DNA from 3 places in the Paenibacillus sp. 01T442 genome. Region 1 is predicted to be linked to each of the others. Evidence: riboswitches for the same ligand, from Rfam matches in the RefSeq annotation. Region 1 holds a riboswitch; each other region holds the start of a gene.

What was found. Region 1 has a riboswitch for cyclic di-GMP ahead of AC1DLM_RS27640 (hypothetical protein). Riboswitches for the same ligand answer to the same signal wherever they lie in the genome.
Region 2: linked by a shared signal. The riboswitch ahead of AC1DLM_RS10150 (PilZ domain-containing protein) and the one ahead of AC1DLM_RS27640 (hypothetical protein) in region 1 are both predicted to bind cyclic di-GMP.
Region 3: linked by a shared signal. The riboswitch ahead of AC1DLM_RS02250 (methyl-accepting chemotaxis protein) and the one ahead of AC1DLM_RS27640 (hypothetical protein) in region 1 are both predicted to bind cyclic di-GMP.

The regions. Positions count from the first base shown of each region.
Region 1 is NZ_JBFTPF010000058.1:21,323-32,216, reverse strand. It holds gene map (type I methionyl aminopeptidase) at 1-502, opposite strand, end outside; gene AC1DLM_RS27670 (winged helix-turn-helix transcriptional regulator) at 543-902, opposite strand; gene AC1DLM_RS27665 (HesB/IscA family protein) at 1,123-1,425, shown strand; gene AC1DLM_RS27660 (YuzB family protein) at 1,425-1,646, shown strand; gene AC1DLM_RS27655 (glutathione peroxidase) at 1,702-2,196, opposite strand; gene AC1DLM_RS27650 (TIGR01777 family oxidoreductase) at 2,267-3,157, opposite strand; gene AC1DLM_RS27645 (MDR family MFS transporter) at 3,347-4,570, shown strand; cyclic di-GMP riboswitch class I at 4,687-4,780, shown strand; gene AC1DLM_RS27640 (hypothetical protein) at 4,899-5,204, shown strand; gene AC1DLM_RS27635 (exopolyphosphatase) at 5,320-6,234, shown strand; gene gloA2 (SMU1112c/YaeR family gloxylase I-like metalloprotein) at 6,305-6,700, shown strand; gene AC1DLM_RS27625 (THUMP domain-containing class I SAM-dependent RNA methyltransferase) at 7,067-8,206, opposite strand; gene AC1DLM_RS27620 (O-methyltransferase) at 8,343-8,978, shown strand; gene AC1DLM_RS27615 (hypothetical protein) at 9,034-9,255, opposite strand; gene AC1DLM_RS27610 (metallophosphoesterase family protein) at 9,604-10,413, opposite strand; gene AC1DLM_RS27605 (CapA family protein) at 10,727-10,894, shown strand, end outside.
Region 2 is NZ_JBFTPF010000008.1:155,908-166,801, forward strand. It holds gene spoIIR (stage II sporulation protein R) at 1-645, opposite strand, end outside; gene prmC (peptide chain release factor N(5)-glutamine methyltransferase) at 804-1,694, opposite strand; gene prfA (peptide chain release factor 1) at 1,694-2,758, opposite strand; gene ychF (redox-regulated ATPase YchF) at 2,792-3,892, opposite strand; gene AC1DLM_RS10150 (PilZ domain-containing protein) at 3,971-4,711, opposite strand; cyclic di-GMP riboswitch class I at 4,813-4,899, opposite strand; gene tadA (tRNA adenosine(34) deaminase TadA) at 5,191-5,649, shown strand; gene AC1DLM_RS10160 (DUF1697 domain-containing protein) at 5,632-6,180, opposite strand; gene AC1DLM_RS10165 (DUF1648 domain-containing protein) at 6,196-6,693, opposite strand; tRNA gene AC1DLM_RS10170 (tRNA-Arg) at 6,825-6,898, shown strand; gene AC1DLM_RS10175 (MFS transporter) at 7,010-8,215, shown strand; gene AC1DLM_RS10180 (RNA polymerase sigma factor) at 8,343-8,873, shown strand; gene AC1DLM_RS10185 (anti-sigma factor) at 8,870-9,346, shown strand; gene AC1DLM_RS10190 (hypothetical protein) at 9,346-10,509, shown strand; gene AC1DLM_RS10195 (small acid-soluble spore protein P) at 10,765-10,894, opposite strand, start outside.
Region 3 is NZ_JBFTPF010000001.1:528,995-535,940, reverse strand. It holds gene AC1DLM_RS02290 (pectate lyase family protein) at 1-312, opposite strand, end outside; gene AC1DLM_RS02285 (hypothetical protein) at 532-798, opposite strand; gene AC1DLM_RS02280 (hypothetical protein) at 1,004-1,207, opposite strand; gene AC1DLM_RS02275 (SDR family NAD(P)-dependent oxidoreductase) at 1,355-2,104, shown strand; gene AC1DLM_RS02270 (hypothetical protein) at 2,217-2,360, shown strand; gene AC1DLM_RS02265 (RNA polymerase sigma factor) at 2,357-3,256, opposite strand; partial or broken gene AC1DLM_RS02260 (sigma factor) at 3,368-3,565, opposite strand; gene AC1DLM_RS02255 (YciI family protein) at 3,586-3,936, opposite strand; cyclic di-GMP riboswitch class I at 4,366-4,450, shown strand; gene AC1DLM_RS02250 (methyl-accepting chemotaxis protein) at 4,605-6,347, shown strand; gene AC1DLM_RS02245 (amino acid adenylation domain-containing protein) at 6,432-6,946, shown strand, end outside.

The sequences.
Region 1 (10,894 bases):
GACCGATGAAGTCTCTAACAACAGAGAAGCCTTGCGATTCCGCGTAGACTTGAATAGCGTTGGCGACATCGCCGATCCGATTGCCGACGACAGCTTTTTCAATGCCTTTATATAAGGACTCTTTGGTAACTTTCAGAAGCTTCTCAGCAACAGGCGAGATGTTGCCAACCGCGTATGACCACGCGGAGTCTGCTAACCACCCATCGACCCGAACGACCATGTCAATCGTAACAATGTCACCATCATTGAGCGGCTCTTTCTTTGGGAAGCCATGACAGATGACGTCATTTACTGAAGCACAGGTTGCGTAAGGATAGCCGTGATACCCTTTTTGCTCAGGCGTAGCGCCATTTTTGGCCAGAAAGCCTTCGACAAATTGATCGATTTCCCACGATGTAATGCCCGGGCGAATCATTTTCGCGATTTCCTTATGGCAATCGGCAAGGATTCGGCCTGCTTTCCCCATGGCTTCAATCTGTTCTTTTGTTTTAATAGTAATCATCAAGTTTCTCTCCTTCTCAGCTAGCTTCCCTAATTGTTCATTATGTCCATTTTGCTGACCAAAGCTTCATCTCTCTAATAATTTGATGCAGATCCTGCCCTTTTGGTGTCAAGGTATACTCAACGGTAACAGGAACTGTAGGGAACGCCATGCGTTCGAGAACCCCATGTTCTTCAAGATGGCGCAAAATATCCGTAAGGGATTTGGGACTGATGCCCGTAATTTGGCGCTGCAGCTCTCCGAAACGTTTCGTTCCACAGAATAATTCACGAAGTACAAGAAATGCCCATTTCCCGCCAATAACCTCCAAGGTTCGCTCGACGGAACACTCGATTTCTTTAGGGATTTTGGGAACATAGTTGCTAAGTGGAGCGACTTTTTCATTTTCAAGAGTGGACATGAGATCGCTTCCTTTCATCAAAATTGTGTAGGGTACTTACTTTTAGGTTAGTAAGTTAACATTTTGTAATAAGGGATTAATACTCATACTACTATGTATTTTAAAGTTCCTTATGGAATTTGGCAATAGAAGGGCAGAATAGGACAAGGTTGATTTCATGCTCTAGATTCTTTACAATAGAGTTAAAATTAAAATTTATTGTTTCAGGAGATGTGTACATATGAAGGTCAAAATTTCTCGTAACGCAGCAAAAGTACTTCAATTGGAGCTTAATAAAGAAGAAAACCAAGGTTTGTTGGTTCGCGTACAAGTGACGCATAAGCATGGTGATCATGCTCACTATGGTTTGGGTCTTGATGATAAAACAGAAAATGATGTTGTAGTAAACACGGACAAAGGAATTGATGTTTTGTTAGATCAATCCGAGCCACTTCTAGATGGTATCCGTATCGACTACTTCTACACACCAGAGGAAGGCTTCATGATTACTAACCCAAGCAAGGGGAACCACGGAGACCACTAATGCGGAATGATATTCGCATTTGTGATAAATGCAAACACATGAAGGTGAAATCGGCACTTGCCAAAATAAGTGCCATTGCACCGGACACAGAAGTCAAAGTTGCGTGCAAATCGTATTGCGGTCCATGTTCGAGATTCGCATTCATCTTTATTAATGGCCGCTATATTACGGGCGCAACGGAAGACGAAGCCATCGACAAAGCAAAAAAATACGTGAAATGAGTAAAAAGCATCCGTCCAATAGGACAGGATGCTTTTTTGCTTATATAAGCTGGAATTAGGCGTAAACGGCTGATTTTTCTAACAACTTACGAATTTCACGATCGATCTTGTGCGGTTTCGTAGTAGGAGAGAAGCGCTTGATTACATTGCCGTTTCCATCGACTAGGAATTTGGTGAAATTCCACTTGATACCGGACCCGAATAGGCCAGATGCCTTGCTCTTCAAATAACGATACAATGGATGGGCATCGGAGCCATTCACATCGATCTTGGCGAATAGCGGAAAATTAACACCGAAATTAAGTTGGCACGCCTGTTCAACTTGCTTGTTATCGCCAGGCTCCTGATCTCTGAATTGATTGCAGGGAAAACCTAGGACACTAAAGCCTTGATCTTTATAGGTGTCGTGTAACTTTTGAAGTCCTTCGAATTGAGGAGCTAACCCGCATTTGGTTGCTGTATTTACAATGAGTAGGACCTGATTCTTGTAATCGCTAAGCGATTTGTCTTCACCGCGAATCGTTTTCATTTTAAATTGATGTACACTCATAGTGACACAACCTTCCGAAACTAATATTTCTCACAATTTAATTGTACACAATTTTAATTCAGAAGGAAAGTTATTTTTTCGCCAAATCTTCTAATGCACCTGCGATCGAAGGAAAGCGCCACTCAAAACCATGCTCTTGAAGTACACGAGGAATGACCTTCTGACCTTCCAGAAGCAGAACAGAAAGTTCGCCAAAAATTAATTTCATCATAAATGCCGGAACAGGAAAGAGATTGGGTCTTCGCATGGCAGTCGCAATCGCGCGTCCCAATTGCTTATTCGTTACTGGATTTGGGGCCGTTGCGTTAACGGGACCAGCAATCGATTCATTTTGAACGCAAAAATCAATAAGTCTCACCATATCATCGATATGAATCCACGAATGCCACTGCCTGCCGCTGCCAACTGTGCCGCCTACTCCAAGCTTATAAGGAAGTGCCATCTTGGGGAACGCACCTTCTTTATTATCCAACACCAGTCCAACCCGCACCTTCACGATACGTGTTCCTTGGATTAAATCAGCCGCAGCTTCCCATTGCTTGACTACGCTGGCTAGGAAGTCCGTCTCTCGATAAGGACTCGTCTCATCAAAGGTATCTGAATCCGAAATACCGTAATACGACATGCCGGAAGCATTCACAACGACCTTTGGCTTTGGATCCATTTTCGCGACAAGCTTGGCTACATGCTCAGCCGCCTGCAATCGGGATTGTAAAATTCGCGTCTTAGCCGCTTTCGTCCACCGTTGACTGATGGATTCACCAGCCAAATTTACGATTGCATCAAGACCTGCAAGAGATTCCGTATTTTGCTCTAACTGATCCCATGTTATCGTTCTGACACTTGGTATCTGCTTGGAAGATGAGCGTGATATATTAATAAGTTCGTGACCTTGTCCCAACCAGTAAGTGATTAAACGTTTTCCAATAAACCCACTGCCGCCTGTGATCGCTATTTTCATATGCAAGCACCTCCATATCATTATTATAGATACTCCATCCAATAAATACCATCAAGGAGAAAGCGATCGAGAAAGGTAAACATTCCAGTCTAAAATGACGACACAATTCGCTATTTTCGTGTATAATTGGATTTTGGTTATTAATTAACCATAGGGTAATTCGTGTGTCAGCGAGAGGAGTCATCGTCTATGAATCGAATGCGTCAATTTCTTCAAGCCTATCATCCTATCGTACATACGCTTATCTTAGGTACGGTCATGGCTCGGGCTGCTTCTTCCATGAGTTTACCGTTCCTAGCAATCTATTTGGCGAAGCACTCCGATATGAGCCCTGGGCTCATTGGTATTGTAATTGGAATGGGGGCATTAGCTGGAACGTTTGGCGGTTTTATCGGTGGTACGTTGTCAGACCGATTCGGACGTCGAGTCATTATGCTCGCGGCACTCTTTGGCTGGGGAGTCGTATTCCTCGGATTCAGTGTTGTAAAATTACCGGTCTTATTTATGCTGCTCAATATGCTCAATGGACTGTGCCGCTCATTCTATGAGCCTGTGTCACAAGCGCTAATGGCAGATTTAACGGAGCCGTCCAAAAGGATGCAAGTATTTTCACTCCGCTATATGGCGATTAACGTTGGTGTAGCTGTTGGACCTTTGCTGGGAGCTTTCTTTGCAACTATGAACGGAGCCTTGCCATTCCTGCTGACCGGGATTATTTATGTAATCTATGGTGTGACACTTTACGCCCTTCTAATTAAATTCGGGATTAAGAAAATCGAAGGTGAGAAGAAAGCCATCGTTACTTTCCGTTCTGCGATAGGTGTTATTCGTAAGGATATGACCTTCCGTTTGTATATAATCGGGGGGATTATCGGAGCCATTGGTTATTCACAGGTGATGGTGACGTTGTCGCAGTACTTACAAAGGGATTTTGCTAATGGGGTCAAAATGTTCGCCATTCTCATGAGCGCCAATGCCATTGTTGTTATTGCGATGCAGATTCCGCTGGGGAAATGGGCAGAAAAGTATTCACCTCTAACGGCTATTGTTGTTGGCAACTTGATGTTCGCATTAGGTGATATCGGATTTGCGTTTTCACACTCTTTGACATGGCTGATTATTTCGATGGGAATTTTCACGTTTGGTGAAATTTTGAACTATCCTGCCGCGAACATGTTGATAGATAAGCTAGCTCCTGAACATATGCGAGGAACGTACTACGGTGCTCAAACATTAACGAACATAGGTCACTTTATGGGGCCATGGATTGGCGGCTTTCTATTGGTTTCCTTTGGCGGCAGCACGCTCTTTCTTGTGATCGCTATTTTGTCGATGATTGGCTCGATTTTCTATTGGAGAGGCACGAAACGTCAAAAAACAGTGAAAATAACGTCGAAAATGCAAATATTATGATGAATTTCGTAAAAATAGTTCCTTCGAACTATTCGATTTCAAATCGTCATCCCTTATCCTTAAGAGTATAGCAAGTATTATTTTGAAATCTTCATCTAAAATGATTGTGCATGTCATCTCGACAAAGGCAAAGCTGGCGAAAGCCAGTGACGCAAAGCTACAGGGGCCTTACTTCTCCTGCAAAGGACAAGCAGCCAGCCAGCCGCCGAACGATTGGGAATTCACTTCAGAACCCCTCTAGTCGGTTCACTACGGTGGGTTTTTTTCTCTGTCATAGCGAAGCAAATGAATCAAATGGAATGACACGTACAAAGGAGGCCCTAGCGGCATGAAATCGGAAGTTAAATTCCAGGATGAACAGAAAGCAACATCGTTATGCGGTAACCATGTTGCACGTTTGGTGCCATCCACGGATGGACCTAAGCTTATGATTAACCGAGAAGAGTATGCATTAAACGAAGCGTGTTGGGATGTTGAGATGTTTCACGGGAGAAACAATAGCATTCTGATTTTTTACTGGAAAGGCGAAGTAAAGCTCTCTGTGAAAATGCCTCCGATGGCTCAAATCGAAGGGTTTGTCACAAGACTTTTGCAATGTCTATCATCCAAATTGAGAGTGGTTCAGCCTATCTAGGTGAATCGCTCTTTTTTTTTTGAAATCGCTCATTGTCACCTAACGACACTAGCTGATATAATATGACCATCACATTTCATAGTTCTTAAGAACTACATTAAAGGAGATGCATGGCATGAGATTGATCACACGTTCCGATTTCGATGGTTTAGTATGCGCGATGCTCTTCAAACAATTAAATATGGTGGATGAAATGAAGTTTGTCCATCCCAAAGATATGCAGGACGGCTTAATTGAGGTTACGGAGAATGATATTTTGGCAAATGTACCCTACGTTCCAGGATGTGGTTTATGGTTCGATCATCATTCCAGTGAACTCACACGGATGGGGGAATCCGTAACGTACAAAGGTGAAACGCGACTTGCTCCAAGTGCTGCACGAGTTGTCTATGATTACTATGGTGGGAAAGAAACCTTCGGCGATATCGACGATATTATGCAAGGTGTAGATAAAGCGGACTCCGCGCAGTTTAGCAAAGAAGATATTTTGAATCCGAGCGGTTGGGATTTGCTTTCGTTTATCATGGATGCTCGAACGGGATTAGGTCGTTATCGGGATTATCGCATCAGTAATTATCAGTTGATGGAGGATCTAGTGGAGCATTGTGCAACGAAATCCGTTGGTGAGATCATGGAGTTACCCGATGTGAAAGAGCGTGTAGCTCGTTATTTTGAACTAGATGCGCTATACCGGGACATGCTGCAAACCTATACACGGGTTGAGGGAAATGTCGTCATTACGGATCTTCGCGATGTGGAGACGATTTATCCGGGGAATCGTTTCATGGTCTATGCCCTATATCCGGAGCAAAACACCTCGATTTGGATTGTTGATGGTCGAAACAAACAAAACTGCGTATTCGCTTGCGGGCACAGCATTGTCAATCGCACCGCACAAACAAACATTGGGGATTTGATGCTTCAACATGGCGGCGGTGGGCATCATGCTGCAGGGACTTGCCAAGTGGATTATGGGCAAGCTGACGAGGTTCTGAACAAAATCGTTGAAACGATGCAAGCAGCAGGTTAAAATAAGTGGACAAGCCGCAGCGGGGGAGCAGCCCAGCGTGCGGTTTTTCTTTGTAAGGAGGTTGTCATCCATGGACTTAAAACAGATGCACCACGTTGCGATTATTTGTTCGGATTACGAGCAATCGAAGCATTTCTATGTTGATTTACTCGGACTTACCGTCATTCACGAAACATATCGCGCTGAAAGAGACTCGTACAAATTGGATTTGCGCATTGGGGCTACCGCACAGGAAATTGAATTATTTTCTTTCCCGAATCCACCCCTGCGCGTGAATCAACCTGAAGCGAGGGGGCTACGTCATCTGGCCTTCGTTGTAGCTAATATGGAGCAAAGTGTGCAAGAGCTAGAAAGCAAAGGAATTCCGGTTGAGCCAGTGCGGGTTGACCCGATTACTGGGAATCTGTACACGTTTTTCGCGGATCCGGATGGATTGCCGTTGGAATTGGTGGAGATTGTTGGATAGGTGAAATTTTGAGCGGGCCGAAGTAGATCGGACAGCTGACTAAAAAATCGTAGATCGATTAGTCAGATTAATGGTTAACGGCCGCCAGTGTCGTTATTGTCCTATAATTCATTTCTTTTTGCGCGTAACGGACCCTAGAGCTCTTATTGGCCCATTTCGCGTGCATATTTCCTCCAAAAACGGTTAATAGCCGCGATAGTGTCCGTTAGAATTCTGAATCGGCGATGTTTCATCGAATAGGGGCTTCCATGTCCGTTACCTTGGCATGGAGAAACGGGATACCTCCGTAAGTGCAATCCAAAAACAGCGGCAGCCAAGACGTAAAGTCTCGCTGCCGCTGTTTCATTTATTTGTATGCTACGTGTCTTACCTGCGCGGAGGTAACGGTCCTAAATACTGGAATAAATTACATTCGATCCGTCCATTAAAAAGCTTACGCTTCTTATCGGCGCGGCGGTTCATATAATGCTCGAGCTGTGTGCTCGGGCTTAGGATGAACAGGCTCCACGACGGCATTGGCCGCGTTAATGCACCGAGCTCGCGCAGCGCCAGCTCAACATCCGGTGCTTCACCAAGACGCTCGCCGTACGGCGGGTTGGTGATCAGGCAGCCATAGTCGCCGCGCGGGCGCGCTTTGGCGATGGGCTCAACCTTCAGCTGGAACTGCTTCGTCAGTCCAGCTGCCTTGGCGGCCGCCTCTGCCACTTCGATGGCAGCAGGGTCAATGTCGCTGCCGACAATGTGCAGCGGCACGTTGTCTTTCACCGCGTCGAACGCTTCGTCGCGGGCTTTGTCCCACAGCTTGCGGGGAATGTTTCCCCAAGCTTCACTAGGGAAGCTGCGCCGCAGGCCTGGCGCGATGTTCCAGCCGATCATCGCCGCTTCGATCGGGATGGTCCCCGACCCGCAGAACGGGTCGTAGAGCGGCCGGTCGACGTTCCAGCGGCTTAACAGGATCAAAGCGGCCGCCATCGTTTCCTTCAGCGGCGCTTCGGTCACGAGCTTGCGGTAGCCGCGCTTATGAAGACTGGGGCCGGTCGTGTCGATGGTTAGCGTAGCGATATCGTTCAGCAGCGCGACTTCAATCACATAGCGAGCTCCGTTCTCGGGGAACCATTCGGTGCCATAGCGCTGCTTCAGTTTCTCAACGACAGCTTTCTTAGCGATTCCTTGGCAAGCGGGAACGCTGGATAATTGTGACTTATGGGATCGCCCCTCGACAGGGAATTCGGCATCGTTCGGGATCCAGTCTGGCCAAGCGAGAGCTTTGGTGCCTTCGAAAAGCTCATCGAAGGTTGTTGCTTTGAATTGCCCCATTAGTACGAGGACGCGATCGGCTGTTCGCAGCCAAAGGTTCGTCCGACAGATGGCCAATTCGTCACCAAAGAAACGGACGCGTCCATTCTCGACGGTCATTTCCTCATAGCCGAGGTCACGGATTTCGCGGGCAACGATAGCCTCAAGTCCCATCGGACAAGTGGCGATTAGTTCAATTTTTTGTGGCATAGGTATAGTCCTTCCATCCGGGTTGTACAACGCTCATAAAACTCATACAATTAACAAGTATAGGACAAATAGGTTACACTTACAAACGGGTATTGCAAAGTACCTGCATACGATGCGAATTTAGGAGGACAAATACATGGAAACGATCACTGCAGAAAGCTATATGGAAGGTCTATATGAAGAAGATGCCGTACTGACTCGGGTGAAGGAAGTTATTGTAGCTCACAACATGCCTGAGATTTCTATCGCTCCAGGATATGGCAGATTATTAACGATGCTGGTTACGATGATAGGTGCGAAACGAGTGTTGGAAATTGGAGCGTTAGGCGGGTATAGTGGCATTTGCTTAGCGAGAGGGTTAAAAGAGGGCGGAAAACTCATTTCCTTGGAGCTAAAACAAGATTTCGCGGATGTGGCAAAGCGTAACGTGACCGACGCCGGTCTTGGTGATTTCGTTGAGTATCGGATTGGCGAAGCACTAGATCACTTGAACGAGCTCTTGGAGCGGGGCGAGCGCTTCGATTTCTTCTTTATTGATGCGGATAAAGTGAATTATCCGAACTATTTGGAACGCGCGATCAAGCTGGCGAATCCAGGTGCAATCATTGCTGGCGATAATACATTGATGCGTGGCAAAGTTGTGGATGAGAAGCAAACGAAGGCTTCCGTTCAAGCGATGCGAACGTTTAATCAGCGAATTGCGACAGATGAGAGGCTGGAAAGTACGATACTACCGGCGTATGATGGATTAGCTTTAGCCCGTGTGAAATAAATGAATTGAGAAAAAGAGCGATTCGCTGCTAGCAGCTGATCGCTCTTTCGTCTTGTTAGGATGCTTTATCCTTCGTATGTAAATCAAAATCGATCCTTTTCGTATCTTTCATTTGTGGTTGAATTTGTGTTATGGGTACCTGAGGTTGCTTGGCAGGTGCGAGGTGAGTTGTTGTACGTTGCTTCTTGAAGCTCATCGTGCTAAGGCTGTTCCAGTAGATAAACAAACATTCGGCACAAACGATAATCAGTATGATTTTACGCCAATTTAGCTTCATTCAGATAATCCTCACTTTCCATCATGCACTTATATTAGCATATGGTGGAATAAATTTCCAATGATTTTCATCCAAGGGTAAAATCATTCCCTATTCGCAAGGCTTGTCGAATAAATGGAAAACCTCCATCTAATTTTCGGGATATATGATGAAAGTATGAATTAAATGGAAAAAGTACATGTAAATTCTCAATTTTCCGAGGAAATGAAGGAAAGAGTCAAAATTAGTCTCCTAAAATCCAGTTATTTGAGCAAATGGGTGTTTTGAGCTAATAATAACTGGATATTTTCCATTTATCTTGTTGGGCAGCGGGAAGGTGTAGGTGTAGGTATAAGTGGGAGCACCAACTTAATCACTCAAATGCACCAGTCCTGTCGTAATCTCCAACTCGTACCTTCGACTATCAGGCATCTGAACGTCGTACGCCATCTGGACAGCTCGCTTAATGTTATAGGGCACCCGCACGAATTGCAGCGCAACCCCTGCTGGAACCGCAGGATCCGTCTCTCCCTCGATCACGCAGTAGCATGCCTGAGGTATGCCGTCGTAGGGAACGCCCACACTGCCCACATTGAACAGCATCAGCCCGCTGCGCTGCCCAGTTTGTGCACTCTGCTCTGTCAGGCTCTCGCTCAGCGCGCCCCTCTCCGAAGGGTTGCTCAACGTCAACATATAAGGAATATGAATATCCCCGTAACCGGCGATATCCGGCTCAGTCCCATCGACAGGGGTTCCGGTCATTTCCGTATTTTCAAACATCGCTAGTCGCTCATTCTTCGAAGCTTCCCGTTTCAATCGATGAAAGACACTCTGAGCCGACGCATGGAACAAGCGAATATGTTTCCCGCTAAGCATCACATCGATCGAGAAGGGAAGCTGCTTCAAATAGGCTAGACGCTCCTCTCCAAGCGATTGCTGCTGCCACATGCCAGCAGGAAGCTCCTGCGGCATTGTGATGCCGAGATCCCAGTTGCCTTGCACAACGGCTTCACAAGTCAATTTAATGAGGTCGACAACCTCGGCAGAGCTCGGCCCTTTGCCAACAAGATCACCTAGACAGATGATGCGTGTAAGGCCTCTGCACTCAATATCGTGAAGCACGGCTTCCAAAGCAGGTAGGTTTCCATGAATATCGGAAATAATGGCGATTTTCTCCAAGCGACCCTGTCCTTTCTAATCCTATGTAATGCTTCTGTTATACCATAAGCTAGACATTCTGAAAATGAGAGTCTATCCCTATTAGAGGTTGTTCGAGAAGTCCACTTTTGATCACGAAGTGGTTCATGTAGCGTATTCAACATCGAATATTGAATTCAGCCGGAACTTCCGGTGCTCACGTAGCTTTCACTACGCTCCGCTCCTCATTTCCTAGCTTCTTTCAATCTTCTCGGTACTGAAAACTGGACTTTTTGAACACGAACTATTACCCAACGATGTCGACTTCTGTTATAATTTGTAGGGGGAAAGGGGAATGTTTGAATTGGAATCTAGACAAGAACGTCACGGTAAATCGAAAAAAGAATCAAATCCGAGCAAAAAGCCTTCACTTAAAGTTTTAGGTGGCTTCACAGTTGCAGCGATTGCTTGTTTTGCCATTGGAATCGGGGCTTCTTATTTATCCTCCAATAATAATAATGGG
Region 2 (10,894 bases), on a different contig from region 1:
TTTCTTTACAACTTTCTCAGTAGAAGCAGCTTTGTCTTTGCTAGTTTTAGCCTTATCTTCTTTTACCGGCTGCTTTTCCTTGCCGTTCTCATCCGTCGTTTTGGCCACCACAACTGCTGCCGAAGCAACCGCTTCACCCGATACGGAATCTACAAAGCATAACGGTGGAAATAAGACGCACCACCAATTTTGTCCTTCACCAGAACCAATCACAACGCGCAAAGCTTCATAATCCCCAGCTGGGTAGACGTCATTACCGTACATTTTGGTTGGAAAAGGGACAACACCTAGCTCCACTGTATGCGGATAGTTGTAGCCGCGGGATGCAATCATCTCGCCAACGAGTTGATCGAATTCAGGCAAATGCGCATTCACAACCGCTCTGGCCTCGTCCAAGGAATGGGGTTGGGCAACCCAATCTGACATACGAGCAATAATCGCATCGCGAATCTCGCGTTTCAAAGCTTGGTCCTGCGCAGAATCCGAGTTTGCTAGAATACGCAAACGAATCGATTCTTCAGGTATCGTAGGCGAAATAACCGCCGCATTCGTACGATTGGATTCCCAACACATAATCATAAGTATAAGTGCAAAAACAATGAATGATAAGCTCTTAACTGAGTGGCGCTCCGTTCTCTTAACCATGGAGAGTAGCCCCTTTCCCGTTCCCGTCTTCTACTAGCCAGTATGGACAATAGTGGGTGGGGCTAAACCTATGAATCTATTATTTTTGTAAAATGATAGAGTTGGTCCGCCAAGGGAAAAAGGCGGAGAGAAAGCAGCCGATCCTAGAAGGAAATCGGCTACTCCATGGAGCGGATCGCGATCACATGGCGATCGATCCCCTGGAGATCCTGCACGAAGCGGATCTCCGACCAATCCGTGGCGGCGCGCAGCAACGCCGCAACCGCCTCCGCCTGCCCGATGCCCACCTCGAACCCGACCACGGTCGGGATTCGTGGCAGCCGGTGCAGCTGCGAGATCATACGGCGGTACAGGTCGAGTCCGAGGGCACCGCCGAACAAAGCTGTGTGCGGCTCGAATAGCCGCACCTCAGGCATCAGCGCAGGCAGGTCGCCATCCGGGATGTATGGTGGGTTCGACACCACCATATCCGGCGCGAGCCCGCGCTCAATATAAGGCTCGAGGAGGTCGCCCTCGAGCCAGGTTATCCGCGCAGCCACCCCGTGGCGCTGCGCATTCTTGCGAGCCATCTCCAGCGCTGCCGCGGAGATGTCGCTGGCCGCCACACGCCACGCAGGGCGCGCGTGCGCGATCGTCACCGGGATGATGCCACTCCCGGTGCCCACATCCGCAAGGAGCGGAGCGCCTTGCGGGAACAGACGCGAGCCCTCATGGAGCATCTCTTCCACGAGCAGCTCGGTCTCCGGCCGCGGGATCAGCACGGCCGGCCCGACTTCAAAGGGAAGGCCGAAAAAATCCTGCTCACCGGTGATGTATTGCACCGGTTCACCCGCGGCCTTCCTTGCAATGAGCTGGTCCCACGTCGCGACCAGCTCTACCGGCATCTGTTCCTGCCACCAGCGGAACAGCAGTTCAGTCCGCGTGCAGCCTCCTAAGAGGTGCTGCAACAATAACTCTGTGCAAGACGAAGCCTCTGCGACGCCTTGCTCCGCTAAAAAAGAAGAAGCCTTCACAAAGGCTTCTCTCACACTCATGTTTGCAGTCGTCATTACATCGCCTCTAAGGCATCGGATTGTGCAGCAATCGTTAACGCTGACACAATTTCCGCCATATCGCCGTTAAGAACTGTCTCTAGACGGTGAAGCGTCAAGCCGATACGGTGGTCGGTAATTCGGCTTTGCGGGAAGTTGTACGTACGAATACGCTCTGAACGGTCGCCCGTTCCGACTTTGCTTTTACGCTCGCCGGCATATTTCGCTTCTTCTTCTTCACGCAATTTATCTGAAATCCGCGTACGAAGTACGCGAAGCGCTGACTCTTTATTGGAGTTCTGCGATTTACCATCCTGACACGTTGCGACGATACCCGTTGGTACGTGGGTTACACGCACAGCGGATTTCGTTGTATTAACGGACTGACCGCCTGCTCCACTGGAACAGAATGTGTCTACGCGAATATCCGCATCGTGGATCACGATTTCCACATCTTCTGCCTCCGGCATAACAACAACCGTCGACGTGGAGGTGTGGATCCGTCCACCGGATTCCGTTACTGGAATACGTTGAACACGGTGCGCACCGCTCTCAAACTTGAGCTTGCTATAAGCACCTTTACCCGTAATCATGAAAATAATTTCTTTAAATCCGCCCAAATCATTCACGGATGCATCCAAAATCTCCGTTCTCCAACCTTGCGCATCCGCATAACGCGTATACATCCGGTAGAGGTCGCCTGCGAACAGCGCAGCTTCATCGCCGCCTGCCGCACCGCGAATTTCCACGATGACGTTCTTATCATCGTTAGGATCCTTCGGCATCATCAGAATGCGAAGATGTTCTTCTAGTTTAGCGGATTGCTCGCTAAGCTCGTCGATCTCCATTTTGACCATTTCGCGCATCTCATCATCCAGCTTCTCATTCTGCATCACTTTCGCATCAGCTAGCTGTTCGCTCACGCTCTTATATTCATTATAAGCATCGTAAGCTTCCTGAAGATCAGATTGCTCTTTGGAATACTCTCTTAGTTTCTTCGTATCACTCGTTACATCCGGGTCACACAATAACTCGCTTAGTTTGTCGTAGCGGTCCACAATGGACTGAAGTCGATCCAACATAGGGGATCACTCCTTTCTTATTTTTATCATCAATTAAACGTTGAAACGGAAATGCATAACGTCGCCGTCATTTACCACGTAGTCTTTACCTTCAAGACGAACTTGCCCTTTTTCCTTCGCACCCGCCATGGATCCAGCAGCAGCCAAATCGTTATAAGAAACAACTTCTGCACGAATAAATCCACGTTCGAAATCCGTATGAATGACGCCAGCCGCTTGAGGAGCTTTCGTTCCTTTACGAATCGTCCATGCTCTAACTTCTTGAACCCCAGCTGTGAAATACGTGTACAAGCCGAGTTTGCGATAAGCAGCTTTAATCAATCTATTCAAGCCGGACTCTTGAAGTCCCAACTCTTCCAGGAACATTGCTTTTTCTTCGTCTTCCAGCTCAGCAATTTCGGATTCCACCTTCGCGCTAATGGAAACGACTTCGTTGTTTTCTTTCTCTGCGAATTCCTTCACAATTTTAACATATGCATTCTCATCCGCTGTTGAAACTTCATCCTCACTCACGTTCGCCGCGTAGAGCACTGGCTTCATTGTTAGCAAATGTAGATCGCGAACCAGGAGGCGCTCATCTTCTGTCAAATCCAAGCTGCGTGCTGGCATATCATTATATAAGGCTTCTTTGATACGTTCCAAACACTCAACTTCAGCAACCACTTTCTTGTCGCCGCCCTTGAGGTTTTTACGTGAACGCTCGATCTTTTTATCAACCGACTCAATGTCTGCCAAAATCAATTCAAGATTAATCGTCTCGATGTCGCCAATCGGATCGACTTTCCCAGAAACGTGAGTAATATTATCATCCTCAAAACAACGGACAACATGCACAATCGCATCAACTTCACGGATGTGTGCTAGAAATTTATTTCCAAGGCCCTCGCCTTTGCTCGCACCCTTAACCAAACCCGCAATGTCAACGAATTCGAAAGCCGTCGGCACGATGCTCTTAGGCACAACGATTTCCACCAGCTTCTGCAATCTCTCGTCTGGTACTTCTACTACCCCAACATTCGGATCGATCGTACAGAACGGATAATTCGCAGATTCTGCCCCCGCCTGTGTAATTGCATTAAACAATGTCGATTTTCCTACGTTCGGTAGACCGACGATACCTGCTTTCAAAGCCATTGTCGTTACAACTCCTTAATTTTCGAAAATCATCCTTCTTATTATATAGTACTTAGCGGGCAAAAAAAAGCCTGCAAGCTATTGATTGGCTGCAGACTTTTTTTCCRTTGCTTTTTTGAACTCTTCATCCCGCTTCTGTTCGAAGTAAGTTTCAATCTGATTACGAAGAATAAACCCCCGTAATGTATTGCTTTGCTCGGCAGGAACACTCTCGAAGCTGGCTCCGTAATAGTAGCCGTCTTCCTGCTTTTCTTTCCTTATAATTTCCAACCTGCACGGCATCTCAAAACCTAAATCCAACTCAACTTGCAACATACATTTCTTATGAAGAATACCATCGATCATGGAATTATCATTAATAATATAACCAATTCCGTTCATGGAAATATTTTTTATCGAAATTTCAATTGGATTTTCCAAGTGATGCTGCTCTTTTTGAGTAATATTTTGAAATCCTACAATGTATCCTACATTCTTCACATCGACCCGCGGAAACTCCCGTTTCTCTGAAAATTTCTTCCGATTCTCAGGTGGATTGATCACGATCAGTGAACCAGGCTCTCTTGCTACGACTGTCGAATGAAAAACGAATAGACCCGATTTCGTATATAACGTCATTTTCGTTTTATCACCCAGTTGAAATACATCGTATTCCGGCAGCTCAATCTCCATGATGTCTCCTTGTGCATAGGTAAGAATACCTGTTGACACGAAATCATCCTTCGCCACTACAGCTCGGCAATGCATTAATACCTCCGCATCATATCCTTCTTTACTCCCATATCGCTTCAAAGTATCCTGCTTCATCGCCATGCTCATCTTCACCCTCCCTATTGATGGATTTCATAGCATTTTTCCGCACAAAATAGACTGCCCCACACAGGGACAGCCTACCACCGCAATCAATAAAAGCATCGATTTTCGGTAACCAGGCTGCCGTAGTTCATAAGAACCGTAGACCCTCAGCTTTGCGTCCTTGCCTTTCAACAAGTTTGCCATTGTCGAACCCTGCTATTCATTTATGTAGATATCGTTGTTCGTTACTGGTCTAAATGATCTATCTTTCGTCCAAACTGGTCTAAAAGACCCACTGTACTCACCATTATACGTAGCTCATGCACTTCTTTCAACTAAAATCCTTGCATGGACCCTATTTTTATTGTATGAATGTGTAGTGGAAATTGAATATCCACAGGTTTATAAGTTATCCACATTGTTATCCACAGCTTGTTAACAACGAATATTTGTTCGGATCTCTATACACATGTGGATAAACTATTATTGCGAGGTGTCCCCCTGTGGATCAACATATCCCTTGGATGAGAGAAGCGATCGGTGAGGCGCTGAAAGCCGAAGCCATTCGCGAAGTTCCGATCGGCGCGGTCGTCGTCCATCAAGGTCAAATCATTGGCCGCGGTTACAATTTACGTGAAACAACCCTTGATCCTCTTGCGCATGCAGAGATGATTGCTATTAAACAAGCGAGCGAGTATCTGCAGGCTTGGCGCCTTCTGGATTGCCAGCTCTATGTGACATTGGAGCCATGTCCGATGTGCGCGGGTGCGATCGTGCAAGCGCGTGTACCTCAAGTTATTTATGGTACGGTGGATCCGAAGGCCGGCTGTGCAGGAACGTTAATGAACTTGCTGCAGGAAGACCGATTCAATCACCGAGTCGACGTGGTTAGCGGTGTTTTGCAAGAGGAGTGTTCCACGATGTTAACGCAGTTTTTCCGGAAATTACGGGGCAAGGCCTAAGCCCTCGGCTAACTCTACGAGCTTACTCATCGTATTCCAATTACGCGCCGTCGTTTGATTGCCAAGCTTCTGAATGTTACTTGCCAGCTTCGAATCCAACACGCTTTGCCGAAACAGAAAATATATGGTGCAGCCCCGTATCTGAAATTCATCTACTTCACTCTGTCCCTTGGATAAGATGTCGGTGAATGTCTGCGGGGCTTCTTCTGTTAGAACAGAAATTTGAATGCTCTCCCCTTCGGACAAAGCTTCTGCGTCATAGGGGCAATTCCTTACAAGTTCAGCTAGCTCCGCTGCGGTGCGCAAAATAACGGTAGGCGCTACGCCTGCCGCATCGCTGATTGCTTTTTCAATACGCGGGCGTAGGGTTTCTCCTGACTCTTCGGATTGGAACAACACATTGCCGCTTTGCAAATAGGTCTGCACTTGCGTTAATTCTAAGGCCTCTAGCGTTTTTTTTAAGTCAGCCATTTTGATCTTGTTCTTGCCTCCTACATTAATCCCACGCAGAAAACCAACATAAATCGTCATTGTGGCTTGCCTCCCTTACTTTAATTGGATGGAACGAATGATGAAGAAGATGATCGTGCCAAACAGCATCAATAGGATAAATCCTAATACCCATAAATTAAGCTCCGCGGTACCTTCTTTTGCACTTTCGATAACAGACCATTCAATGAAGCCAAACAGAATGACAATCACTGTTTTAAGACTGTTTATTAATAAACGCGCATTCTGGTACTGCACTCGGGCATTCTGTGATGTGATGGGAGTCGGATAATTATACACATGAGGAACCTTACTTAGGAGCGTCAAGCCAACATAGATGATAACGCCTATGAGTGGAAAGGCTACTAGGCTCATTTTGTTCCCCCAGCCATTGATCTCCCCTTTCCCGTTAAAATGCATCGGAATTCGCTCAGGCATATCGTGCCACACGTAGGCGACATAAATGATCATACTTACGATAACGATCAGGGAAATGACATCGAGTATGATTTCAACTTTAGATCTATCGAGATGAATCACCGGACGTTGCTCCATACGACACCTGCTTTCGATTGGATTTCTTTTTCCACTATGTACTTTCCTTACTCCAAATCAAACCTCCTGCTTGAACGTGGGTTAAAATGGTTGCACCCCGAAAACATCTCGTGTTAGAATGACGATACTATGCGCCCGTAGCTCAGCAGGATAGAGCAACAGTTTCCTAAACTGTAGGTCGTACGTTCGAATCGTATCGGGCGCGTATAGTTCTTTTTAAACAAACATACGTAATAGGGGATTTCAACTCAGGTTGACAATCCCTTTCTTTGTTATTGCCATTATCGATTCATATTCGAAAGGAGTCCTCACTCCGATGACAACTCGCGCTATTTCATCTTATCGCATCCCGCTATTCTGTGCGGTCACGATGCTGTTCTGGATGTCGATGTACACCAGCGTTCCAATCATGGCGCCTTACGTGGAATTCCTCGGGGGAAGTCATCAATTGGCTGGCTGGATTGTCGGCATGTATGGCATCTCGCAGATGCTGCTCCGTATCCCTGTAGGCATTATGTCGGATCGATTTCATAAAAGAAGACTATTCATCACCTTCGGTCTTCTCTTCACTGCGATTACGGGACTCGGTCTGTGGTTCACGCACGATTTTACGTGGATCTTGATCCTCCGAGCACTTGCAGGGGCAGCCGCAGCGACTTGGGTTGATTTTACAGTACTATTCACGAGCTATTACAAGCATGAAGAGTCTACGAAGGCAATCGGTACGATCTCCTTTTTCAACTCACTCGGTCAGGTGCTGGGCATACTTAGTGCAGGCTGGGCAGCAGACAAGCTGGGTTGGGAATCCGTGTTCATTCTCGGTGCAGTGCTTGGACTGTTAGGCATGGTCGGTTCTTTCTTCCTCATCGAAAAAGTAGAGAAAGACGCGCCCAAAATCACCATGCGCGGAATCGGAAACGTGGCGACGGATCGCACACTTCTCTTTGTTTCTCTGCTCGCTATCCTATCGCAGGTGCTGATATTTGCTACGGTGTTCGGCTTCACACCGGTTTATGCGATGCAGCTTGGCGCAGATAAATTCTCGCTCTCCATGCTTTCTTTATTCGCTAACGTGCCTGTTGCACTAGCCTCTTTATTCGGTGGAAGGCGTTGGGCGATGAAATATGGCGAGAAACGCATGGTTGTAGCCGGCTTCCTACTTATGGGGATCTTCACCTTTACGGTGCCGTTCACCCATCATCTCTGGCTGCTCATGATTACACAGGCATTTGCTGGCTTTGGTCGTGGACTTTCGTTTACCCTGCTCATGGGGATGAGCATTAAGCATATGCCTGCGGATAAGCGGGCGACAGCGATGGGCTTTTTCCAGGCGATTTATGGACTCGGTATGTTCGTAGGGCCTGTCCTTATGGGCATCATCGGTGACTATTTCTCGCTCAATGAGGGCTTTATTGTACTCGGCATCCTCGGTGCCGGCAGTGCACTACTCGCATATCTGTTCGTTCAAAGCTCCGCTAAGAAACAACCTCTGGGGACAAACAAATCTACAATGGCGCAATGATTGTAAAGAGTGAATCTCACGATTCGCTCTTTTTTTTCATAAAGGTGCAGGGGTAAGATCGGTTGGACACGTCTATTCATGCGGAGAGGAGGAGAAGCATATTGAGGAGCACCTACTAATTGATCGTATTCTAAAAGGCGATGAAGCGGCCTTCCGTGAGTTAATTGCAAGGTATCGTCCGTATATTTTGCAGACGATCACTGCGATTGTTCGTCATCAGAAGGACGCCGAAGACTTGTCCCAAGAGGTTTGGACCCGCATTTACTTCTCTCTCCCTCGGTATGAAAAGAAAGGCCTGAAAACCTGGATGACGCGCATCGCAGTGAATCGGGCTATTGATTTCAAACGCGCCTCCAGCCGGCGCAAAGAGGACAGCGTCGCCGAATTCGAGGAGGCACTGTCTTCAGCAGGACCAGAGCCTCCAGAGCAGAGCGTGGAGCAGGAAGTGTTAGTCAGAGAAACGACGGAATTCGTTCGTCACAAGCTCCATCAGATCCCAGCAAACTACCAAGATGTGTTATTGGCCTATTATATTCATCAACAATCGTATCAAGATATTGCCGATGCTCAAGGCATTACAATCAAAACGGTCGAATCAAAGTTATACAGAGCCAAGATGTGGCTGCGAAATCACTGGAAGGAGGAGGAGTTTCGATGAAGGATCGTCATTTTAACCAGCAAGCGTGGTTGCAGTATGTGGAGGAGCGCCTGCCGTTACAAGAACAAGATGAGATGGAAAGTCATCTATATCAATGTGATGAATGTCTAGCCAACTATATGCAGTGTGTGGAGCAAGTAATTGCTATAACAGACATGGACGGTGAACAAACAACAGCTTATGTGAATGGCATCATAGCCAGAACGGTAGGAATGAAGCCTGCTTGGCACCGCTCGACCATGTTCCATTATGGGATTGCGGCTGCCGCGACGCTTGTGCTTGTGGCGACTGGCTTTTTCCATGGCATATCACAGGAATTAGGAACGTTCAGTGCCTTCAAGCCCGCTCCTCCTCTGGAAGCGCCTGCCTCACTTGAAGCTCAAGTACCGATTTCAGATCACCTTATCCATAAAACACTAACATGGTTAGACACCTTACAAAATGAACACAAAAAAGGAGGCCTAGAGCCTTAATGCCTACCAAAAGTAATCTTGTTGCATTCCTACTATCTTTCATCCCTGGTGTGGGTCATCTGTATATGAATCGTACTGTTCGCGGTTTATTATATGGCTTCCTATTCTTCGGGCTATGTTTCTTACTTTTTTTAGGTATTGTGTCTCATGATGCCGACAAATTCGCTTTTCTGCTTATTCCTATTGGGCTCACGTGGATCCTCAATATGGTTGATATCATTATCTACCTATTGAACGCTCCAGCGCCTATGCCAATTCCAACAACCTATCAACAACCGATGCCAGCTTATTATGGTCCTTATCCATCTGAGCAAGAGGTTCCATCTTGGAATGGGGATGCCGCTTCCTATTATGTTCAACTAGCACGAAGACAAGAAAGATCTAAAGTTCTCATGCTCTCCTTCATTCCAGGCGTTGGCCATTTCTGGCTTGGTTTAATGCAAAGAGGCCTTACAGCCATGATCTCCTTCTTCGGAATCGCTATTCTCGTGTTCTTCATCACCATTCTGACGCATAACCAAGGTTTTATCGTTTTCCTATTGGCGCTGCCAGTGCTCTGGTTTTATACCATGTTCGATGCGTTGAAGCAGTTGGATCGCAAGCAAGCTGGATATGAGCTCGTAGATCGCAGTATGTTTGAAGATTTCCAACGCGATGAACATGGACGCAAAAATCGGACCCTTGCCACGATTATCGCCATTTTCCCAGGTGCGGCGCACCTGTACTTATCGATGACCAAACGCGGTATCCAGTTGATGGCTGTGTTTCTTTTTTCCATTTACGTGTTGGATGTGTTGCGGCTGTCCCTTTTCTTCTTTTTGATTCCGATTCTATGGTTTTTTAGCTTTTTTGATGCCTTGCAGAGTATTTCTAAGTATGAAAATGGGACTTTAACTGACAAGCCTCTTGTCGAAAATTGGACAGCCTACCAACGCTATATTGGCGCTGTTCTCATCGTATTCGGCGGCTATTATATCTTCAGCGACGTCTTTGTGCAATTTATGTATCAGTTCCTACCCGCTTCGCGGAATTACATGTATTTGATCAACAACTTCAGCCAGACCTTCATTGTCGCTGTGCTCCTCATCGGAGGTGGCATTCGGTTACTACTGAATCGTAAGCAACAGGGCGCCTCCATAGACAACGAAAAAAAGAACCCCTAAGGGTTCTTTTTTCGTCGGCATTGATGATATTTCCTTGAACCTTGTTACAAATAAAACTTAAGTTAAATCTGCGTATAAAACACGGTAAGTGTCTTTAGCACATCGCCCTCCAGCCTGATTATAACAGGTAGAAAAGTCCTCTTTGCAATGGTTGTTTCCCTTTCGCTAATTGCTCCAACGGAACCACACCTCTCTGCTTGCCGACAATAATAGTATGACCCATTTACAAAATCTTAATCATTTTTTATAAAAAAATTAGTCGCCACCGTGTCCATGCCCTTCCGCAGCGTGCCCGCCGTGATGATTCTGGTTCTTCACTTTCTTAGATCCCGACAACGGCTCCTGATTGCCACCCGCGTTGTTTCGGTTTTTTACATTGCCATTA
Region 3 (6,946 bases), on a different contig from region 1:
CATTACATAATTTCCAGCTGCAAGCCCTACAGCATCAGCTCTCCATTTGGAAGGGTATTGTCGGATTAATTGCGTGTCCATTTGTTTATATTGCGAATCTGCAGCACTTGCAGGTTTAACATATACATTATAGCCTTGAGCATTGCTTACAGGTGACCATTCTACAAAGGCCGTCTCATTCCAGCCTCCACTGCCCGTAATCGAAACACCGATAGCATGTACGGCTTTACTCGCCACTCCACTTGCGATAATAGATAGCGCCAAAGCAAACAATAAAACATAACTCGTTACCTTTGAAACACTTTTTTTCAATGTAATTCCTCCCACGTAATATTGTTATAACGTATCAGAAACCGCTTACAAGTTTACGCATCCCCCCTTGCCTCATCCAAGCTCAGACTCAGCTTATCAGTTTGGAAAGAGGTTCCGAAACAATCATTTGCTCATATTTTCCATTTTTCTGAGCTAATGATTATTGGAGAGAAATATGATACTTCCTACAATTCTTCAAAATACTGGGATCCGTGCCCCCTACATTTTAGATAACACAATAGAAACAATGATTCCTGCGACAGGAATCCAAAATAGATAGGATTTTAAAAGTCTAACTAACCGATTGTTTTGCGTATCCAACATTTTTTTGTGATCATGATTCATTTGTAAATCGGTTAAAGCACCTGTGGCATTGGAAACATTGTTATAACTAGACATGCCTCCACTTCCCACAAAAAATATGAGGACGCTTATTACCAAAAAAATTAAAGAACCCATAAACAGATAATCAGAAGTCTGTTGCATTGTCACCACACTCCTATTGGTCAATACGGTATTCCAATCATTCACAACATACCATATTTTTCCTTAAATGACAAAGAAGACCCCAACAATAGGCTGAGGGTCTCTGTGCAATAGCAATAAGATCCAAAAGATCGACTTGCCACCGCATCCTTCCGGAGCGACGTTCACAATATCCTTGTTATCTACCGTCATCCTTCAGCGGCTTTCATTTTCGATCTTTATGATAATCTTCCCAAAGTGGAGCGATGTATTGTTCTAATGTTTTCACCACGTCATCTCTACGGCTCTCCTCGACATTGATAGTGTCATTTGCAATCTCATTTCTAATTCGTATGAGCACAAATAATGGAGGCAATGCTGCTTCACGAAGAGCTTTAATCATGATTTCTTCTTGTTGCGTAATCGTCATAACGTATCCTACTTCCTTTCAGGCAGATTTCTACTCGAGATAATCTCAGTATAAACGTTAACATTAGTGTCAGAGTCAAGAGGAGACAGGTATGTTAAAGCAGCAGTTGTGTTACACTGTTGGAAAATAGAGATAGAGGTGATTCATATGCGAAAAATCGCTGTCATTACCGGTGGAGGTCAGGGCATCGGACGAGCCATTGCACTTTCTTTTGCACAAAAAGGGTATGGCATATCCATAGCGGATATTCATCAAGATCGAGGATTAGAGACAATAGAGCTTCTGCGCCATTTTACGGATGATGCCCTCTTCATGAAGGTCGACGTTTCCAAGATTGAGGAGGTTGAGCAATGGATGGAACGTACGTCTTCCGTTTTGGGAAGCATCGATGTGTTGGTGAATAATGCAGGGATCATGCACAATACCGATGTATTGGAGCTTAGCGCTGAGCAGTTTCAGCGGGTCATTTCCGTAAATCTGGGAGGTACTTTTCACTGCTCACAGGCTGCAGCCCGCATCATGAAATCACAAGAAAGTGGCGGCGCCATCATTAATCTCTCGTCGACTAGAGCTGTTATGTCTGAGCCTAATACCGAGGCATATTCAGCCTCCAAGGGAGGCATCTCTGCACTGACCCATGCGATGGCCATCAGTTTAGGCGGCTACGGTATTCGTGTCAACGCGATATCTCCAGGGTGGATTGAAGTAAGGGATGAGGGCACCTTTTCCCACACGGAAGTGGATAAAAGCCAGCATCCAGTAGGCCGAGTAGGCAGGCCAGAAGATGTTGCAGAGGCTTGTCTTTATTTGGCTAGCGAGAAGGCTGGATTCATTACGGGCCAGAACTTGACGATAGATGGCGGTATGACCGTTAAAATGATGTACATAGAGGAATAACTGCCTAAATGCCTAACTGTCTATCTGCTTTCTAAATCGCTCCATGACAGGGAATGGATAACAAATTGGATATAGGTAATCCTAATCCCTAATAAAGGAAGGGGGGAGCAATTTGAAGGATGAGACAACATTCCCTCAAGAGCAAGAAGACTCACGCACGGCAGAATCCGAGTTTAATCACGATTACGATTTGATGCGTGCCTATGCCGATCAAATGAATGGCGAAGTCGAAGCTAGAGAAGATAGACTTGACTAACATTCTCCAGCTTGCTTCTCCAGGTACGCGCGAATGGAAGGATCCATACACAGTCCGATGGAACTGCCGTATGCGGTTCGAGCTTCTTCGAACCTCTTCATCCGCTTGAGCAAATGGGCGCTCAGTGCCCAATAAGGTTGATAGCTCTTGACTGCTTCGGTCGGCATTTTTTCCAGCAGTGCCATCCCCACTTCGGCCCCACGCGCCTCAGCAACGGCTGCCGCTCGGCCGACGATTGCGCCGATCGTTGGAGCGATACCCACGAGCCCCTCGTACAGCAACGCGATTGCTTCCCATTCCGTTCGGCCCGTCCAGGCACGCTGGGCATGCACGGATTGAATCGCCGCTTCAAGCTGGAACCGCCCGATGCGGTTCCCTTGCGCGGCAACACGAAGGCAATGCTCCGCTTCCTCAATCATCGTGATTGACCAACGGGAATAATCCTGTTCGGTTATCGGAACATAGTCACCTGCCTCATTGCGCCGCACATGGCGGCGTGCTTCGCAGTGCAGCATAAGCGCCATCAACCCCAACGCTTCCGGTTCCCCTGGCATAAACTGTAAGACCAATCTTCCCATGAAAATTGCTTCTTCGGCCAGTCCTTTCCGACGTGGATCTACGCCGACCACATCATCCCAGCCACTTCCATAAGCTGCATAGACAGCTTCAAGCACAGATTTAAGACGCTCTGGCCATTCGTCCTTTCCGGGCATGTCGAAAATAATAGCGTCGCTCTTCAGTTTCGCTTTCGCACGAGTAAGCCGCTGCCCCATCGTCGCAGGCTTAACAACGAAAGCAGAAGCAATGCGGGCTGCGTCAAGGCCAAGGACGGACTGGAGCATGAGCGGTGTGCGCACGGCTGGATCAATTTCGGGATGGGCGCAAATAAACAGCATCTTGAGCCGTTCATCAGGAAAAGACGCTTCGAGTTCGGGCCATTGCTGCGTAGTATTCGCCATCGCGATCAAAGTCTGCTCCGCACCGGCATGCACACGGGCATGCCGGGTACCGTCGATCAGTCGGCGCTGCGCAGCCGTTAGCAACCAGGCCTCCGGCTTATCTGGTACTCCGGTCGCAGGCCATGATTCTAGCGCGGCCAGAAAAGCGTCGGCAAGCGCATCCTCCGCTGCGGCTAGGTCACGCCAGCGCATAGCCAGAAAAGCAACCAGACGGCCGTAGGAATCACGGGCCGTCTGTTCAATCATTTGCTCAGCATGCATAGCGCTCATAGCGTAACCGGGTGCAAGTTAGGGCGGACTTCAACCGAGCTGCCGGGACACCGTGCCGCCCATTCCAATGCGGTATCCATATCCGGCACGTCGATAACCATCAAACCGCCAATATGCTCCTTGGTTTCGGTGATCGGCCCATCCTGAACCAACATTTCACCACCCCTGAAGGTAAGCGTAGTCGCGGTCTCCGGTGCCTGCAGACCTGCACCGTTTACAACAATGCCGGAATCGAGCATTGCTTTAACATAATGGGCCCAGCTTGCGGCATATGCCTCCTTGTGAATCGGATCATTTCGTTTGGCGAAATCCTCTGTCGTTTCATACATAAGCAGTGTGTAGTTCATGGTTATTGCTCCTCTCAACATTCATAATGGGGTTGTTTCATGACTTCACTATAATGACGATCCAGATCGATGAATTTCTACATCATGCAAAAATATTTTTGCACTATCACTAATCGTTCTCCTTATGTAATAAATCTTTCTTCTTCCTACTTATGTAAAAAAATAATACCACATATTAGGATAGTTCCGTAGGTGATTACAGTCTCGTATGTATCCATAATTCGAATCAACAACGGGCTACGAGTGGCGAAGGCCGCTTCTACAGTTGAAACACCTGATGCAATTTTCCTATGTGACAAGTCGTCTTATGATCCTTATGTATCACCTGAAAGTCGCATATGTCACAATTTGTTTACAATACATATATACACATGGTATTTACAGTAATGTATCAATAATTTATAATAGTCATAAATTGTCAGATATTTTAACTGTAAATGGCAAACTTATCGAAAGGTAAGGGCGCAAAGTTATGGGCCTAAAGCTTCGAAGCTATGGCTGCCAAACCGCCAGTTTGTGATAGTAAGCCTATCCCGAACACCTTGGGATAGGCTTTTTTATGCCTCTATCCCTACTGAAATTATCAAAAAATGTCGAAGAATGGGGGGATATTCACAGATTATAGCGTTTTATGTCAATACAAATAGCATCTAAGGAGTGCAGTTAAATTGAAGACCAAGAACTATTTCGGCAAAAATCTTTTATTCTCGATGTTGAATTTGCTAGTCATCGGGGTAGTGCTTATTTCCATCAGCGCTTATTTTCAGAATCAAATTTTAACAGATACTTTGAGAACGCAGACCCATAATATGACATCCGTGTGGGCACAAGGTATATCCTATAAAGACGTCCAGGGTGCACTACGTGATAAAAGCTATGAAGCAAGCGAGCAGCAACGATTAACCAAGCTATTTGATAGTTACACTGCCTTCAATGCCAATGTAGCGCAAGCTTACATATTTGGGGTTGAGTTAGCGGATGGGAATAAAACATCGTTGATTTCGTTCCCGAGTCACGTTGTTAAAGCTTTTAAAGAAGCAGGTTTGAACATCGGAGATATGTATGAGCAACCGAAAGGGATCGTCAACGGTTTGAAAGACATGTTGAAAACCAAAACCGAGACCTTCACTTCTTACTATAAAGATGATTACGGCACTTGGGTCAGCGTTCTTTACCCAATTATTGACGATAGTGGCAATGTTGCAGCTTACTTTGGCGTGGATGTAGACGCAAAAGTGATTCCCGATGCTCAAAAGTCGTTCCTCCTGAGTTCGATCATTTTACTCTTAATCGCCTTGGTGATTTGCAACGGGGCGCAATATTGGGTGGCAAGAAGAACGCTTATGCCGATCAACCAATTAATGCGTGGAATTGAACAAGCCTCTATCGGAAAGTTCAATTTCACATTGGAGGAAAACGGCGGTTTCGGCGAATTAAATCAAAAATTCAATATGATGCTTTCTAATATTCGTGAAATATTATCAAGTATTAAACAAACAGCTTCCAGTGTATCCGACGCTTCCAACGAACTGTTCAGCATCACTGAAGACAATCGTCACAGCATTGAGCTGATCACAACAGAAATCAGAGACATGAATACGCATGTCGACCAGCAAAAAAATTCTACAGAAGAATGCGGACGATCAGTTGAAGAAATTGCAGCTTCTTTGCAAGTCATCGCTCAAAACGCGACCGAAGTTGCCAATGCTTCTCATGCTATGAAAAATCTATCCGAAGAAGGCAATATGGCCGCTCAGACGATATCGGATCAAATGGGTCGCATCAATACGAACTCGATTTCTACCGCAGGCACGATCAAGCTCCTTGAATCGAAATCGGAGGAGATAGGTAATATTCTCAATCTCATTAAAGACCTAACTGCGCAAACCAATCTACTTGCTTTAAACGCAAGTATTGAGGCCGCTCGAGCTGGCGAACATGGCAGAGGTTTTGCAATTGTAGCCGCTGAGGTTCGTAAGCTTGCTGATCAATCGAAAAATTCGACAAGTCAGATTGAAACTCTTGTTGCCGACATTCAATCGGAAACACAAAACACAGTTACGTTCGTGACGCAAGGTACAAATGAAACCCAAAAAGGGATGGAAATTGCCAAAAGCACAGGTGAATCCTTTACTAATATTCTCGACGCATCGCAGGTCGTATCTAATCAGGTTCTAGATATTTCATCCGCTACACAAGAAATGTCTGCTAGTACAGAGCAGGTGACTGCCATGATGGGCGAATTGGGTGGTATTTCCAGAAAAACAGCACAAAGTACAAACAAAATTATGGATTCGGTTCTGACTCAGGAATCTTCCTTACAAAGCATTTCAACTTTCGCTAGCAAGCTCTCCACGGTTGCAGAGGAATTGAGCGATATGGTAGGTAAATTTGAAATAGAGATGAAATAAATGGTTAGGAATTCCGGATTACACAACGTTTGTCGTTGTGTAATCCGTTCCAATAACATAGTTCAAACATAGAGGAGAGAGACTATGCTTAATTTCGTCACAGAAATACCGTCCATTTACAGCCAAATCAACAATACGTACGAAGCCTACCCAGCAACAGAAACGATATCATCCATCTTTCGGCGCGTAGCAACGAGGTATGCAAGTAAATCAGCAATCTCTCACGGTAACAATGAAATTCTTTACGCAGATTTGTTCAAAAAGAGCGCTCAGGTTGCGAACGCATTGACCAATGCCGGCTGCCGCAAAGGTGATTTTGTCGGTATTTATATGGAGCGCAGTCCCGAAACCGTCATTTCCATTCTTGGGATATTGCGAATGGGCGGCATTTATGTCCCCATTGACCCGGAACATCCTATCGAACGCAATCGGTATATTGTACAAAATGCTAGTTGCAAACAACTCATTATGAAGATGAGCCACCTCGAAAGCGCTGCAGAGTTATGTCTTACGTTAGGTGTCGATACCCCCATTTCGATAGAGAATTGTTTGGAGAAAGACGAGACCAGTTTCGAGGATGCAAACATCACTCCGGATGA